DNA from 2 places in the Paenibacillus sp. FA6 genome. Region 2 is predicted to be linked to the other one. Evidence: a T-box and tRNA genes for the amino acid it is inferred to sense, from the RefSeq annotation. Region 2 holds a T-box; the other holds one or more tRNA genes.

Region 1 (7,042 bases), 2.0 Mb from region 2:
AAGCCCTGTAGCTGAAAGTATATTCTCTCCGAGACGTATCCCGAGTAGTGCGGGGCACGTGAAACCCCGTATGAATCCAGCAGGACCATCTGCTAAGGCTAAATACTCCCTAGTGACCGATAGTGAAACAGTACCGTGAGGGAAAGGTGAAAAGCACCCCGGAAGGGGAGTGAAATAGAACCTGAAACCGTGTGCTTACAAAAAGTCAGAGCCCGTTCTATGGGTGATGGCGTGCCTTTTGTAGAATGAACCGGCGAGTTACGTTCCCGTGCAAGGTTAAGCTGAGAAGGCGGAGCCGCAGCGAAAGCGAGTCTGAATAGGGCGAATTTGAGTACGTGGACGTAGACCCGAAACCGAGTGATCTACCCCTGTCCAGGGTGAAGGTGCGGTAACACGCACTGGAGGCCCGAACCCACGCATGTTGAAAAATGCGGGGATGAGGTGGGGGTAGCGGAGAAATTCCAATCGAACTCGGAGATAGCTGGTTCTCCCCGAAATAGCTTTAGGGCTAGCCTCGGAATGAAGAGTCGTGGAGGTAGAGCACTGATTGGGTGCGGGGCCCGCAAGGGTTACCAAGCTCAGTCAAACTCCGAATGCCATGTACTTATATCCGGGAGTCAGACAGTGAGTGCTAAGATCCATTGTCGAAAGGGAAACAGCCCAGACCATCAGCTAAGGTCCCCAAGTGTGTGTTGAGTGGAAAAGGATGTGGAGTTGCACAGACAACCAGGATGTTGGCTTAGAAGCAGCCATCATTGAAAGAGTGCGTAATAGCTCACTGGTCGAGTGACTCTGCGCCGAAAATGTAACGGGGCTAAACACACCACCGAAGCTATGGCTTGATACATTAGTATCAGGGGTAGGGGAGCGTTGTATAGAGGTTGAAGGTGTACCGTGAGGAGCGCTGGACACTATACAAGTGAGAATGCCGGTATAAGTAACGAAAAGATCAGTGAGAATCTGATCCGCCGAAAGCCCAAGGTTTCCTGAGGAAGGCTCGTCCTCTCAGGGTAAGTCGGGACCTAACGCGAGGCCGAAAGGCGTAGTGGATGGACAACAGGTTGAAATTCCTGTACCACCGTAATCCGTTATGAGTAATGGGGTGACGCAGTAGGGTAGTGACGCGGACTGATGGAATAGTCCGTCTAAGCAGTGAGGCTTGTGTGTAGGCAAATCCGCACACTATAAGGCTGGGCTGTGATGGGGAGCGAAAATTATAGTAGCGAAGGTCATGATCTCACACTGCCAAGAAAAGCCTCTAACCAGGAGAAGGTGCCCGTACCGCAAACCGACACAGGTAGGCGAGAAGAGTATTCTAAGGCGCGCGGAAGAACTCTCGTTAAGGAACTCGGCAAAATGACCCCGTAACTTCGGGAGAAGGGGTGCCCCGGTAGTGTGAATAGCACGAGGGGGCCGCAGTGAAAAGGCCCAAGCGACTGTTTAGCAAAAACACAGGTCTGTGCGAAGCCGTAAGGCGAAGTATACGGGCTGACGCCTGCCCGGTGCTGGAAGGTTAAGGGGAGTGGTTAGGGGTAACCCGAAGCTATGAACCGAAGCCCCAGTAAACGGCGGCCGTAACTATAACGGTCCTAAGGTAGCGAAATTCCTTGTCAGGTAAATTCTGACCCGCACGAATGGCGTAACGATTTGGGCGCTGTCTCAACGAGAGATCCGGTGAAATTTTAATACCTGTGAAGATGCAGGTTACCCGCGACAAGACGGAAAGACCCCATGGAGCTTTACTGCAGCTTGATATTGGATTTGGGTACGATCTGTACAGGATAGGTGGGAGCCTGAGAAATAGGAGCGCAAGCTTCTATGGAGGCATCGTTGGGATACCACCCTGATCGTATCTAGGTTCTAACCTAGGACCGTAAACCGGTTCGGGGACAGTGTCTGGTGGGCAGTTTGACTGGGGCGGTCGCCTCCTAAAGAGTAACGGAGGCGCCCCAAGGTTCCCTCAGAATGGTTGGAAATCATTCGAAGAGTGCAAAGGCAGAAGGGAGCTTGACTGCGAGACCTACAAGTCGAGCAGGGACGAAAGTCGGGCTTAGTGATCCGGTGGTACCGCATGGAAGGGCCATCGCTCAACGGATAAAAGCTACCCTGGGGATAACAGGCTTATCTCCCCCAAGAGTCCACATCGACGGGGAGGTTTGGCACCTCGATGTCGGCTCATCGCATCCTGGGGCTGAAGTAGGTCCCAAGGGTTGGGCTGTTCGCCCATTAAAGCGGTACGCGAGCTGGGTTCAGAACGTCGTGAGACAGTTCGGTCCCTATCTGTCGTGGGCGCAGGAAATTTGAGAGGAGCTGTCCTTAGTACGAGAGGACCGGGATGGACGCACCTCTGGTGTACCAGTTGTTCCGCCAGGAGCATAGCTGGGTAGCTACGTGCGGACGGGATAAGCGCTGAAAGCATCTAAGCGTGAAGCCCCCCTCAAGATGAGATTTCCCAATTAGTAAGACCCCTTGAAGACTACGAGGTAGATAGGTTGGAGGTGGAAGCGCAGCAATGTGCGGAGCTGACCAATACTAATCGGTCGAGGGCTTATCCTAACAAATGTTTAAACGGTAGAAGTGTATACTTCATACTTTCTAACACAAATTCGTTCGTATCTAGTTTTCAGGTGATCAAACATCTGAAACATTAGTATTCCCTGATAGCTCAGTTGGTAGAGCACTCGACTGTTAATCGAGTTGTCACAGGTTCGAGTCCTGTTCGGGGAGCCATTATGGAGAGGTGTCCGAGCTGGCCGAAGGAGCACGATTGGAAATCGTGTAGGCGCCAAAAGCGTCTCGAGGGTTCGAATCCCTCTCTCTCCGCCATATTTTAATTAGGCCCGTTGGTCAAGTGGTTAAGACACCTCCCTTTCACGGAGGTATCAGGGGTTCGAGTCCCCTACGGGTCACCATATTTATAATATATTTAAGTAGGGCTTGATTTAACTTAGATATATCTGTTATGATAGTTATTGTCTTTCTTATGGAGGCTTAGCTCAGCTGGGAGAGCATCTGCCTTACAAGCAGAGGGTCGGGGGTTCGATCCCCTCAGCCTCCACCATAGTAACTTTTTAAGATGACGCGGGGTGGAGCAGCCCGGTAGCTCGTCGGGCTCATAACCCGAAGGCCGCAGGTTCAAATCCTGCCCCCGCAACCAATTATATCTAAATGGAACCGTGGTGTAGTTGGTCTAACATGCCTGCCTGTCACGCAGGAGATCGCGGGTTCGAATCCCGTCGGTTCCGCCATTATTACCTGAATTTGGCTCGGTAGCTCAGTCGGTAGAGCAAAGGACTGAAAATCCTTGTGTCGGCGGTTCGATTCCGTTCCGAGCCACCATTTTTATTGTTTGAATATGTATTATAGGTGCGCCGTTGTAGCTCAACTGGTAGAGCAACTGACTTGTAATCAGTAGGTTGGGGGTTCAAGTCCTCTCGACGGCACCATCATGGAGGATTAGTGAAGTGGCTAAACACGGCAGACTGTAAATCTGCTCTCTACGAGTTCGGTGGTTCGAATCCATCATCCTCCACCATTTCTTTTTATAGGGGCATAGTTTAAGGGTAGAACAACGGTCTCCAAAACCGTTGGTGTGGGTTCAATTCCTGCTGCCCCTGCCAAAAGAAACATTTAAATTATTGTATGGCGGTCGTGGCGAAGTGGTTAACGCACCGGATTGTGGTTCCGGCATTCGTGGGTTCGAGACCCATCGGTCGCCCCATATTCAATCTAATCATTCGTATTATTGTTCTACAGTATCAAATTATTAACATGGCGATCGTGGCGAAGTGGTTAACGCACCGGATTGTGGTTCCGGCATTCGTGGGTTCGAGACCCATCGGTCGCCCATTTAACTAAATTATTATTGTTGGGGATTAGCCAAGCGGTAAGGCAACGGACTTTGACTCCGTCACGCATAGGTTCAAATCCTATATCCCCAGCCATTATATTGCGGACGTGGCTCAGCGGTAGAGCATCGCCTTGCCAAGGCGAGGGTCGCGGGTTCGATTCCCGTCGTCCGCTCCATTTTTTATTTTGGCGCCATAGCCAAGTGGTAAGGCACAGCTCTGCAAAAGCTTTATCCCCAGTTCAAATCTGGGTGGCGCCTCCATTATTTTCGCGGGAGTGGCGGAATCGGCAGACGCACAGGACTTAAAATCCTGCGATAGGTTACTATCATACCAGTTCAAGTCTGGTCTTCCGCACCATTTTGATTAATTACATTTGCGCCCTTAGCTCAGCTGGATAGAGCGTTTGACTACGAATCAAAAGGCCAGGAGTTCGAATCTCTTAGGGCGCACCATTTTTATTAGTCTTCAATAAGCCGATGTGGTGGAATTGGCAGACACGCCGCACTCAAAATGCGGTGCCGCAGGGCTTGCCGGTTCGAGTCCGGCCATCGGTATACAGTGAAAAAGGGTTTATAAGATTGCTTCTATGAAGAAATCTTATAAACCCTTTTTTTGTTTCTCCTTAAGAAAGTATTGGATTATATATCCGATGCTTTCTTTTTACGTTCTCCGACTTCAGTTTAGGACTAGCCCCGCCTTAGGTCTAGGATAAAGAACCGTCTACGGTCTGTTTTGAAAAGGTTGAAGTTGACCTACAATAAGTACATAAGGAAAAGAGATGAAAGGCGGTGACAATGGATGGATTTAAAAAGACGTAATGGTTTAGCGGCTGTACTTATTATTATTGGAGCATTAATGCTTTTAGGAGTATTCGGACCATTGCTAGGAAGGTTGTTAGGATTAGTATTCCCCATCATTTTGATTGCACTTGGTTATTATGGTGTTCGTAGTGGGAAAGTACTAATAGGCTGGATTATACTAGCGATTGGTATTCTGTCACTGATTGCTAAGTTATCCTGGTTAATCGGACCCATTCTAGGTATTGTTGTGCTGGTATTTGGAATATCACTTCTCAGAAATAAGAGAAGAACTTACTAATGATTAAATGAGTAGTGTAGATGGCTTAAGGAGGGAGTTAAAGGATATGAGTGTTTTTCGCCGAATGAGGGATATAACAGTAGCAACATTGAATGAACGTTTGGAGCAAAGTCAGGACCCCGTTAAGTTGATTGATCAGTTCCTCATGGCTACGCGGGATGATATTACAGAAGTTGAGAAGTTATTTCAACAGGTTGCCTCGCATACGAAGCAATTGAAGCAGCAAGTAGATCAAGCAACTACGATGAGGGATAAGCGTGAGGATCAAGCACTCATGGCCCTAAGAGCAGGAGAAGATGATCTAGCTAAGCTGGCACTTCAAGAGAAAATTATTTATGAAGAAAAGATTGAACAATATGGAGAGCTGTTCGAAGATAGTAGAATATCACTTCGCGAACTAGAAAACCAGATGAATGATCTTAAGTTGGAATACCAATCCGTATATAGTAAACGTCAGTATTATACTGCACGAATGGAAAATTTACGGATACAACAGCGAATGAATCAACGTATGGGTGAATTTGGAGGAAAAGACGTTCCGAAGATGTTTAATCGATTAGAAGATAATCTAACGGATTGGGAATTAGAAGCACGAAGTTTACGTGAACTGCGTCAGGCTGGTCAACAATTTCTTGATCAAGCAAGCGTATCTGTATCTACCATTCTGGAACAAGAAATGGCTAAGTTGAAGCAGAAGCTGAAAAATAGCGGAAAGGAGTAACTTCATGAGTAAATTATATCGTTCATCACGAAATAAAATGGTCACAGGTCTATGTGGTGGACTATCCGATGTGTTGGGTATTGATGCTACATTACTGAGAATCCTTGTACTGATCGGTATTTTCTTTAGTGCAGGTACGATACTATTCATATACTTTATCGCATCATTAGTCATTCCGAAGGAATATGTTCCCCCATTTAATCAGTTTGGGAACGGAAACCCAGGTCATGGAAATCATGGATATGGTGCAGGTGGACACAATAATGGTGGGCCTTACAACAATAACGGTGGCAGTTACAACAATAATGGTTCTGGTTCGGAATATAAGAACTCCAATCCAGGTGGATTTTCCTCTCATGCTTCCGATTTGGATGACATGATGAAAGATATCGAGAAGAAGGCATTGAAAAAAGAAGTGGAAGAATTAAAAATAAAATTATCTAAGTACGAGAAGGGAGAAGTGTAACACATGGGAGTATTCAAAAGAATTAAAGATATGACAAAGGCGTCGGTAAATGAGGTATTGGATAAGGTAGAAGATCCGATTGTGATGTTGAACCAGTATTTGCGCGATATGGAGGCAGAAATTCACGAGGCTGAGGTTACCGTAGCTAAACAAATGGCGAATGAACGTCGTATGAAGCAACGTGTAGAAGAAGCTGTGAAGATGGGTGGGCAACGTGAAGCACAAGCGGAACTAGCTCTGCGGAATGGACAGGAGGAAGTTGCACGTAAGTTGCTGGAGGAAAAAATTTATTTTGACCAAAAGCATTCAGAATATGAAGGGCTACATCTTCAATCCGAGAGCCAAGCGAAGGAATTAGTACAACAGCTGCATGAAATGAAAGATGAATTTTACAAGATGCGCAATAAACGTAATGAATTAGTATCACGTGCACAAATGGCTAAGGCTAAGAAGCAAATGTCTCAGGTGAGTAGTCTTCACACCATCGAAAGTGGAAGTGCATCACTTGGATTCCATCGCATGGAAGAGAAGATTATGCAACTAGAAGCTGAAGCTGATGTGATGCAGGTACCTTACCGTTCAGTACACTCAGAATTCACAAGTTCAATAGATGCTGAGAAAAAGCTAAAGGTTGAAGAACAATTAAAGGCTTTAAAAGGAAAGTTAAATGGATCTGCGGTAACAAAGGATGAAAGTAAATAATAAGTATTCATCATAAAGAATATTATGATATGCTAAGTAGGGCGAAGCCATACAGTGTGTAATTCCGCACTGCTATGGCTTTTCTAACTCCACAACTTATAAAATTTACTAATAGAAGGAGGGCAACCATATGGGCAAAAGGAACCGCATCATCGCTATTGGACTAATAGGCATTGGTTTAATGATGCTATTTGGCAAATGGAT
Region 2 (7,042 bases):
AGTCGATTGGAGTTGAAGGAAGGGCAGTATTTCCTGCACGGGGTGCCTTACCGTATATTGTCGGGTGCGATACATTATTTTCGAGTCGTCCCAGAGTATTGGATGGATCGTTTGCAGAAATTGAAAGCGTGCGGATTTAACACTGTGGAAACCTATGTTCCCTGGAATTTACATGAGCCGCAGGAAGGCCAATATCAGTTCGAAGGGATTGCTGACATCGTTCAGTTTATTGAGCTTGCAGCCGAACTGGATCTACATGTGATTGTTCGTCCTAGTCCTTTTATTTGCGCGGAGTGGGAGTTCGGGGGATTACCTGCGTGGCTCCTCAAAGACAGCGATATGCAGCTCCGTTGCTTTGATCAGGCCTATTTAACCAAGGTGGATCGGTATTTTGACCAAATCATCCCTAAGCTTGTCCCACTGCTCTCTACGAATGGCGGACCGATTTTGGCGGTTCAGGTGGAGAATGAATATGGAAGTTACGGTAATGATACTCAGTATCTGGAATATATTCGTAATGGGCTTTTGCAGAGAGGGATAGACGTGTTGCTGTTCACTTCAGATGGACCTACTGACGAGATGTTGATAGGGGGCACGATAGAAGATATTCATGCTACGGTGAATTTTGGATCTCGTGTTACAGAATCGATTAATAAATACCGGGAGTATAGAGAATCGGAGCCACTCATGGTTATGGAATTCTGGAACGGTTGGTTCGATCATTGGATGGAACCCCATCATGTTCGTGAGGCTTCTGATGTGGCAGACGTATTGGATGAAATGCTGGAGAAAGGCGCGTCGGTTAATCTATACATGTTCCATGGTGGGACGAACTTTGGATTTTATAATGGTGCCAATCATATTAAGACCTATGAGCCTACGGTTACTAGCTATGATTATGATGCTCCGTTGACAGAGTGGGGGGATGTAACGGAGAAGTACAAGGCAATCCGAAAAGTGTTTGACAAGCATGGCATTCAACCTGGCTGTCCGCTACCGGAACCGATCCCTAAATATTCCTATGGGAAGGTAACACTTTCAGAGAGTAGGTCATTGTTTAGTCAGTTGGATCAACTATCTGTGCCGGTGGAGCAGACCGCCATCAAACCTATGGAGAAGTTGGGACAGGCTTACGGCTTTATTCTCTATTCGACCTGGGTGAAGGGACCGCGATCAGCACAAAAACTGTATATTCAGGAAGTTCGCGACCGGGCACAAGTCTTTCTTGATGGACAGCTATTAGGGGTTGTAGAACGCTGGGATCCCAAGCCATTGGATATTACCGTGCCTAAAGAAGGAGCAAGACTTGATATCCTTGTTGAGAACATGGGAAGGATCAATTACGGTCCTCTTATTCGTGATCCTAAGGGAATAACGGAGGGCGTATTGCTTGATAACCAGTTCCAGCATAATTGGACGATACGGTCGCTCCCTCTTCATCCCAAATCCCTTTCTTCTGTGTGTTATGAGAAGACGATGGTTGATTCATCATGTGGAAGTGGGGAGACTCCTAAATTCTATAAAGGTTATTTCGAGGTGGATCGGATAGGAGATACCTTTCTACGGTTTGATGGCTGGAAGAAGGGGGTAGCATGGATTAATGGCTTTAATCTGGGTCGGTATTGGGAGGTAGGCCCGCAACGTACGCTGTATATTCCAGGACCACTGCTTCGGAAGGGGCGTAATGAAATTGTGTTATTCGAACTTCATGGCTATTCAGATGAGCCAGTCATCACGCTTGTTAACCAACCTGATCTTGGAATAACTGCCATGGTGGACGACCGAGTGTTGAATTTCGTTCAAGATGAGTAGTCCCGCTCAGCCGAGCAAAACCAGGAAATGATTATATCTGCGACTGGACAAACAGCAATCGACGCGTTATCCGTTTTGCATGCAGATGGGTGGAAGTTCGAAACGAAATTCATCTATATATATTTTAGTAGAGGAGATGTCTGAGAGATGAGAACAAAAGGCTTTTTTGACCGACTGATGCCTGCTCCCAGAAATGGCGGGTTTGCCATGGAAGGTTACTGGATCTGGTGTGGTTCTGTTGTGCAAGGAGAGGATGGAAGGTTTCATATGTTCGCCTCGCGATGGCCCAAGCATCTGCCGATGCACCCGGGCTGGCTTGTTCAATCGGAGGTCGTGCGCGCCGAGTCCGATACCCCGCAAGGACCGTATGTATTTCAAGAGGTCGTTCTGCCAGCAAGAGGGGCGGAATATTGGGATGGACGGGCAACTCATAATCCTCATATCGTTAGATATAACAATACGTATCTCCTCTATTATATGGGAACAACTCATCCTTTTGAGGATGTTAATCCGGGTGAGGGATTGGATTTGGACGACCCCAAGGTGATCGTTGCCAGATCCAACAAAAGAATCGGTCTGGCAACAGCCAACAGCGTAAATGGTCCTTGGACGCGTCTTGATGAGCCTATCCTGGGTGTGCGCCCTGGGAAGTTTGATAGCTACTTAACCTCGAATCCGGCACCGATCGTTCACGAAGATGGCTCCGTGCTGCTGATTTATAAAGCCAGACAATATGAAGGTAATCATTTCAGCGATATGGCTCTTGGTGTGGCATGGGCCAACCATTTTGATGGTCCTTATCGCCCTCTTAGTGATGAACCAATTTTCCCACCCTCCGATATTCACTTAGAGGATCCCTTTATATGGAAAACGGACTGCGGCTACGAGATGATCGCCAAAGATATGGACGGATATGTATGCAACGAGAAGCATGGTGGCATACATGCATCGTCGGAGGACGGACTCCATTGGAGGATCGCGGACAATCCGAAGGCTTACTCGAGGAATGTGACCTGGGATGATGGAACAGTAACACAAATGGGGAATTTTGAAAGGCCATTTCTACTGTTCCAGGAAGGTCGTCCGACGCATTTGTTTGCAGCTACAGCAGATGGAGAAGGGGGATTCTGCGGGCAGAATACCTGGAATATGGTCATCCCTTTAGATCTATAATGGTACGAAAGCTTCATGGCTTTGGAATCTTTCTGGGGCGTAATGAAATAAAAGCGAAGTCCAAAAAGGGACTCCTCCTTCAGGTCCATAATTAGACCTGAGGGAGGAGTCCCATTTGATTATTTACGGATGCTACTCAAAAAAGCAGATTACGAGTTAGAACGACCCGATAATTGTTGTTCTGCTATTTGTACTAGGCGCTTGGTGATATAGCCTCCCAAAGAACCCATTTCACGGGAAGTGTAGTTGCCATAGTAACCATCTTGAGGAATTTGAACACCTAGCTCTTGTGCTGCTTCCATTTTCAATTGTTGCAAAGCAGCAGTTGCTTGAGGGACTACCAAGTTATTGGAACGACTGCTCCGACCTTGACCTTGTTGACCTGCTTGACCCATGTTTGTCACCTCCTTTGTACTTAATGAGGTTATTATGGATATAAACATGGGAAAACATACAGAAAATTAGGTAGTTTAGAAGTGGTAATTATTTGATATCTGAACACTAAGGACGACGTATTGATTCTAGATAAAGTTGTGTATCAAAGGTTTGCTGTGGTTCTAGACGGATTAACCCTGTGAATTCTGGTCCTTGTGGAAGATTAGGAGCATTGGGTAACCAAGTGTAGGGTTCTATGCATAGAAATTCATCTGCCTGTCCCTTAGTGTAGAGAACCCAATGCTTGAAATATTGATCATCTGCAACATATCTAATTCCGTAACCATCTTTGTGAGTCAGAACGGCTTCAACGGGCTGTTGTTCCCCGATTCGAAGTATCGTATCAAGATTAGTCCCCGCTAAATTAAGACCCACGTTAAGATCTTCTAGATCATCTAAGGGGATCAGTTCACCTGATGGAATTAATGCTTCATCGAGTTCGTATATGGCTTCAACAGGCACCTTTAATGTCCAATCTTGAGGTTGTCCATTCAGCAAGAACCATGTATGGAATCCGAGACCCAGCGGAAAAGCGTGTTCCCCTTGATTGGTTACTTTTAATTGCTGAGTAAACCGTGAACCCTGTAGTTTAAAGATGATTTGAAACTTAAGGGGAGTGGGTGATTGAGTCATCCAGTTACTATCATCACTTGTCAGAAATTCAGTCGTGATTGAACAACCATTCTCATCTTCTTCAATATCACTTACGCACCAACTTTGAGTCTTATGCAATCCGTGAATATGATTATCACCTGCCGTGTTACGAGTGAATTGATAATCTATCCCGTCATAATTGAATTGTCCATTCCGAATTCTACCCGGTGGTAGAAGTAAGGGAATCCCGAAATGGTAAGGTTTAAGTAGATAGAATTCGAGATCTTGTTCATTAGGTTCTCTGAGAATATGTCGCTCTTCATGTTTGTCCCAGATTGAAATGACGTTATTACCAAGTCCCGGAAGTAAGGTGATTTGAAGATCGTCGCTATGAAGGATATAGGTGTCGTAACCGTTCCATGTTCCTTTGGTTATTTGTTTCATTAGTAAGCTCCTTTGCCTGTTATAATTTTAAGAATATAGTATCATCGTAACAGATTAATGATGGTTTGGTAAAAATGAGTTTGACAATCATGTGCTATGGGTCTTATCATTGCATGTAAGTATAGATTAAGATCATTAACGCGATGACAGGGATAAGTAAGCATAGTTGGATGACCTTCAGAAAGCCGGTGGTTGATGTGAACCGGTGGTGTCGATATGTTGAATGGACCCTTGAGTGCCGAGTTGAACGGGAATAATGAGTTCCTCAATAGACTGGTCGTATATTCCACGTTACGGAAATGGAAGGTCGCAAGTTTGTTGCTCTGTTGGAACAATCAGCTATTTGCGATAAATAAGGGTGGCACCACGGTCTCACGTCCCTTGCGGATGATGGGCCTATTTTTGTTTTTCAAAATATAAGAAAGTATAGGTTTCACTTGATACTCTATTTCTTATATTTCGGCAGAGACGGCATAGCCGTTTCTGCTTGTTGTTAACTACAATAATGGGAGTGATTAAATTGAAAAGAGTACTTTCAGGCATACAACCTAGTGGACGGCTAACGCTCGGCAATTATATCGGTGCAATGAAGAATTTCGTAAAGCTACAGGATCTCCATCAATGTTATTTCATGGTCGCTGATTTGCATGCAATTACGGTACCCCAACAACCAGAGACACTTCGCGATCTTTCGGAAGCCAATGCGGCATTATTTATTGCTGCTGGGATTGATCCTGCCAAATCGAATGTGTTCTTACAATCAGCTGTACCACAGCATGCGGAACTCGGATGGTTATTAACTACATTGACAACTATGGGTGAGCTGGAGCGGATGACTCAGTTTAAGGAAAAATCGAATGGAAAAGAATCTATTGGCGCAGGGTTATTTGTATATCCGTCACTAATGGCTGCAGATATCCTTGTATACAACGCGGACTTAGTTCCAGTAGGTGAAGACCAGAAACAGCATTTGGAGCTGACACGCGATCTAGCAGGACGTTTCAATCATCGTTATGGGGAATGCTTCACTTTGCCAGAACCCTATATTCCAGAAGTAGGAGCTCGGGTGATGTCATTGGATGATGCTAGCAAGAAAATGAGCAAAAGTAGTTCTGTTGCCGCTAGCTTTATCGCTTTATTAGATCCGCCGGATGTTATTCGCAAAAAAATCAGTAGAGCTACAACGGATTCAGGGGCAGAAGTTAGATATGATGAAGCAACAAAACCGGAGATTAGTAATCTAATGAGTATTTATTCTCAGTGTTCGGGTTCATCACTTGAGGATATTCGTTTGAAGTATGAAGGGCAAATGTATGGAGGATTCAAAAAGGATTTAGCTGAAGTGATCGTGAATACGCTTGAACCTTTGCAGAAACGTTATTATGAAATCCGAGAGTCTGGCGAAATTCAAGACATCCTAGCTCAAGGAGCTAGGAATGCCCATGAAGTTGCCAGTCGGACTCTGGATGATGTTAAACAGCGTATGGGATTTCTACCATCCAAGCACTAGTTAGGTTGCTCAATGGATGACTTTCTTCGTTTAGATTTGATAACAAATCCATAGCCGATATTAAAGACGCCCAATACGCTTAAGATTAAGGCGATCCACCCTGAATGACTGATGGCGATAGCGGCTACTGCCAGGATGATGATGGATGAAGCTGCAAACCATAATGAAAGACCTTTACTCATGTTAAAAACCTCCAGTGATTATTTAGGGAAAGAAAGAATAATGTTCATCCAAGTAGCCATACTAAGCTTGCAAGCTTGCACTTCATTACAGAAACAGAAGTGAAAGGAGATTATTATTATGGCACAAGGACAATCAAGTTCCAACAATCTCGTGGTTCCTCAAGCAAGAGCAGCGATCCAACAACTTAAAATGGAGGCTGCTCAAGAACTCGGTGTTACGATTCCGCAGGATGGTTATTATGGCAGTTATACTTCAAGAGAAATGGGTTCTCTCGGAGGCTATATTACGAAAAGACTGGTTCAAATGGCTGAGCAATCGCTTTCAGGAAAAAATGGTAACATGTAACTGACGAATTGATAGATGGAAATCATCATGAAGCCTAGAGCACTTGCTCTAGGTTTTTTTTGAATAAGAAAATTTAAAATACATGTAGAACGTAATCCATCACTCTTAATAAGAGAAGAGAGTCATGGCGCTCTACATGTATATTAAGCTTAGTAGGTCTATTCTTGTCAAGTAGAATAATTGACGGGTAGGCGTGCATTCATTTTCTCATCGCTTAACCACCCGATATATGAGCCCACTGGTGTATACTGATTGTCCATAACGACTACAGCGACAAAAGGATATTGCGTACGGTGACGATATCGGACATCGGTCCAACGAACAATATATCCATTGTCTACATCTTCTACATCGGCAATAGCGAAGGAAGTGAAATAAAGAAAGGCTTCCACGTTAGGGTGTTGCTTGGAATGTTCAACCGCCTCATGAGTTGAAGAAGTCACGGATCGATGGTTCCAGTGAAGAAGATGTCGATTCAGAGTTCCGATATCATAGCTCCCATCCTGTTGTAATTTAACAATGTTCCAATGATAAAGCGATACTGTA

Evidence for each region. The T-box of region 2 lies ahead of trpS (tryptophan--tRNA ligase). A T-box ahead of a tRNA ligase gene usually reads a tRNA of that ligase, here a tRNA-Trp.
Region 1: it has a tRNA-Trp gene. The T-box ahead of trpS (tryptophan--tRNA ligase) is inferred to sense a tRNA for this amino acid. The anticodon was not compared.

Annotation. Positions count from the first base shown of each region.
Region 1 covers NZ_CP188820.1:2,528-9,569, forward strand. Annotated here, with positions in the region: rRNA gene ACP8HI_RS00010 (23S ribosomal RNA) at 1-2,556, shown strand, start outside; tRNA gene ACP8HI_RS00015 (tRNA-Asn) at 2,655-2,730, shown strand; tRNA gene ACP8HI_RS00020 (tRNA-Ser) at 2,735-2,826, shown strand; tRNA gene ACP8HI_RS00025 (tRNA-Glu) at 2,838-2,912, shown strand; tRNA gene ACP8HI_RS00030 (tRNA-Val) at 2,986-3,061, shown strand; tRNA gene ACP8HI_RS00035 (tRNA-Met) at 3,081-3,157, shown strand; tRNA gene ACP8HI_RS00040 (tRNA-Asp) at 3,171-3,248, shown strand; tRNA gene ACP8HI_RS00045 (tRNA-Phe) at 3,264-3,339, shown strand; tRNA gene ACP8HI_RS00050 (tRNA-Thr) at 3,371-3,446, shown strand; tRNA gene ACP8HI_RS00055 (tRNA-Tyr) at 3,451-3,535, shown strand; tRNA gene ACP8HI_RS00060 (tRNA-Trp) at 3,547-3,620, shown strand; tRNA gene ACP8HI_RS00065 (tRNA-His) at 3,646-3,721, shown strand; tRNA gene ACP8HI_RS00070 (tRNA-His) at 3,775-3,847, shown strand; tRNA gene ACP8HI_RS00075 (tRNA-Gln) at 3,870-3,944, shown strand; tRNA gene ACP8HI_RS00080 (tRNA-Gly) at 3,952-4,026, shown strand; tRNA gene ACP8HI_RS00085 (tRNA-Cys) at 4,038-4,111, shown strand; tRNA gene ACP8HI_RS00090 (tRNA-Leu) at 4,120-4,208, shown strand; tRNA gene ACP8HI_RS00095 (tRNA-Arg) at 4,227-4,303, shown strand; tRNA gene ACP8HI_RS00100 (tRNA-Leu) at 4,324-4,405, shown strand; gene ACP8HI_RS00105 (LiaF transmembrane domain-containing protein) at 4,650-4,949, shown strand; gene ACP8HI_RS00110 (PspA/IM30 family protein) at 4,996-5,670, shown strand; gene ACP8HI_RS00115 (PspC domain-containing protein) at 5,675-6,136, shown strand; gene ACP8HI_RS00120 (PspA/IM30 family protein) at 6,140-6,838, shown strand; gene liaF (cell wall-active antibiotics response protein LiaF) at 6,969-7,042, shown strand, end outside.
Region 2 covers NZ_CP188820.1:3,954,158-3,961,199, reverse strand. Annotated here, with positions in the region: gene ACP8HI_RS18315 (glycoside hydrolase family 35 protein) at 1-1,812, shown strand, start outside; gene ACP8HI_RS18310 (glycoside hydrolase family protein) at 1,960-2,985, shown strand; gene ACP8HI_RS18305 (small, acid-soluble spore protein, alpha/beta type) at 3,135-3,380, opposite strand; gene ACP8HI_RS18300 (aldose 1-epimerase) at 3,487-4,458, opposite strand; T-box leader at 4,593-4,843, shown strand; gene trpS (tryptophan--tRNA ligase) at 4,979-5,968, shown strand; gene ACP8HI_RS18290 (hypothetical protein) at 5,965-6,150, opposite strand; gene ACP8HI_RS18285 (small, acid-soluble spore protein, alpha/beta type) at 6,269-6,496, shown strand; gene ACP8HI_RS18280 (metal-dependent hydrolase) at 6,664-7,042, opposite strand, start outside.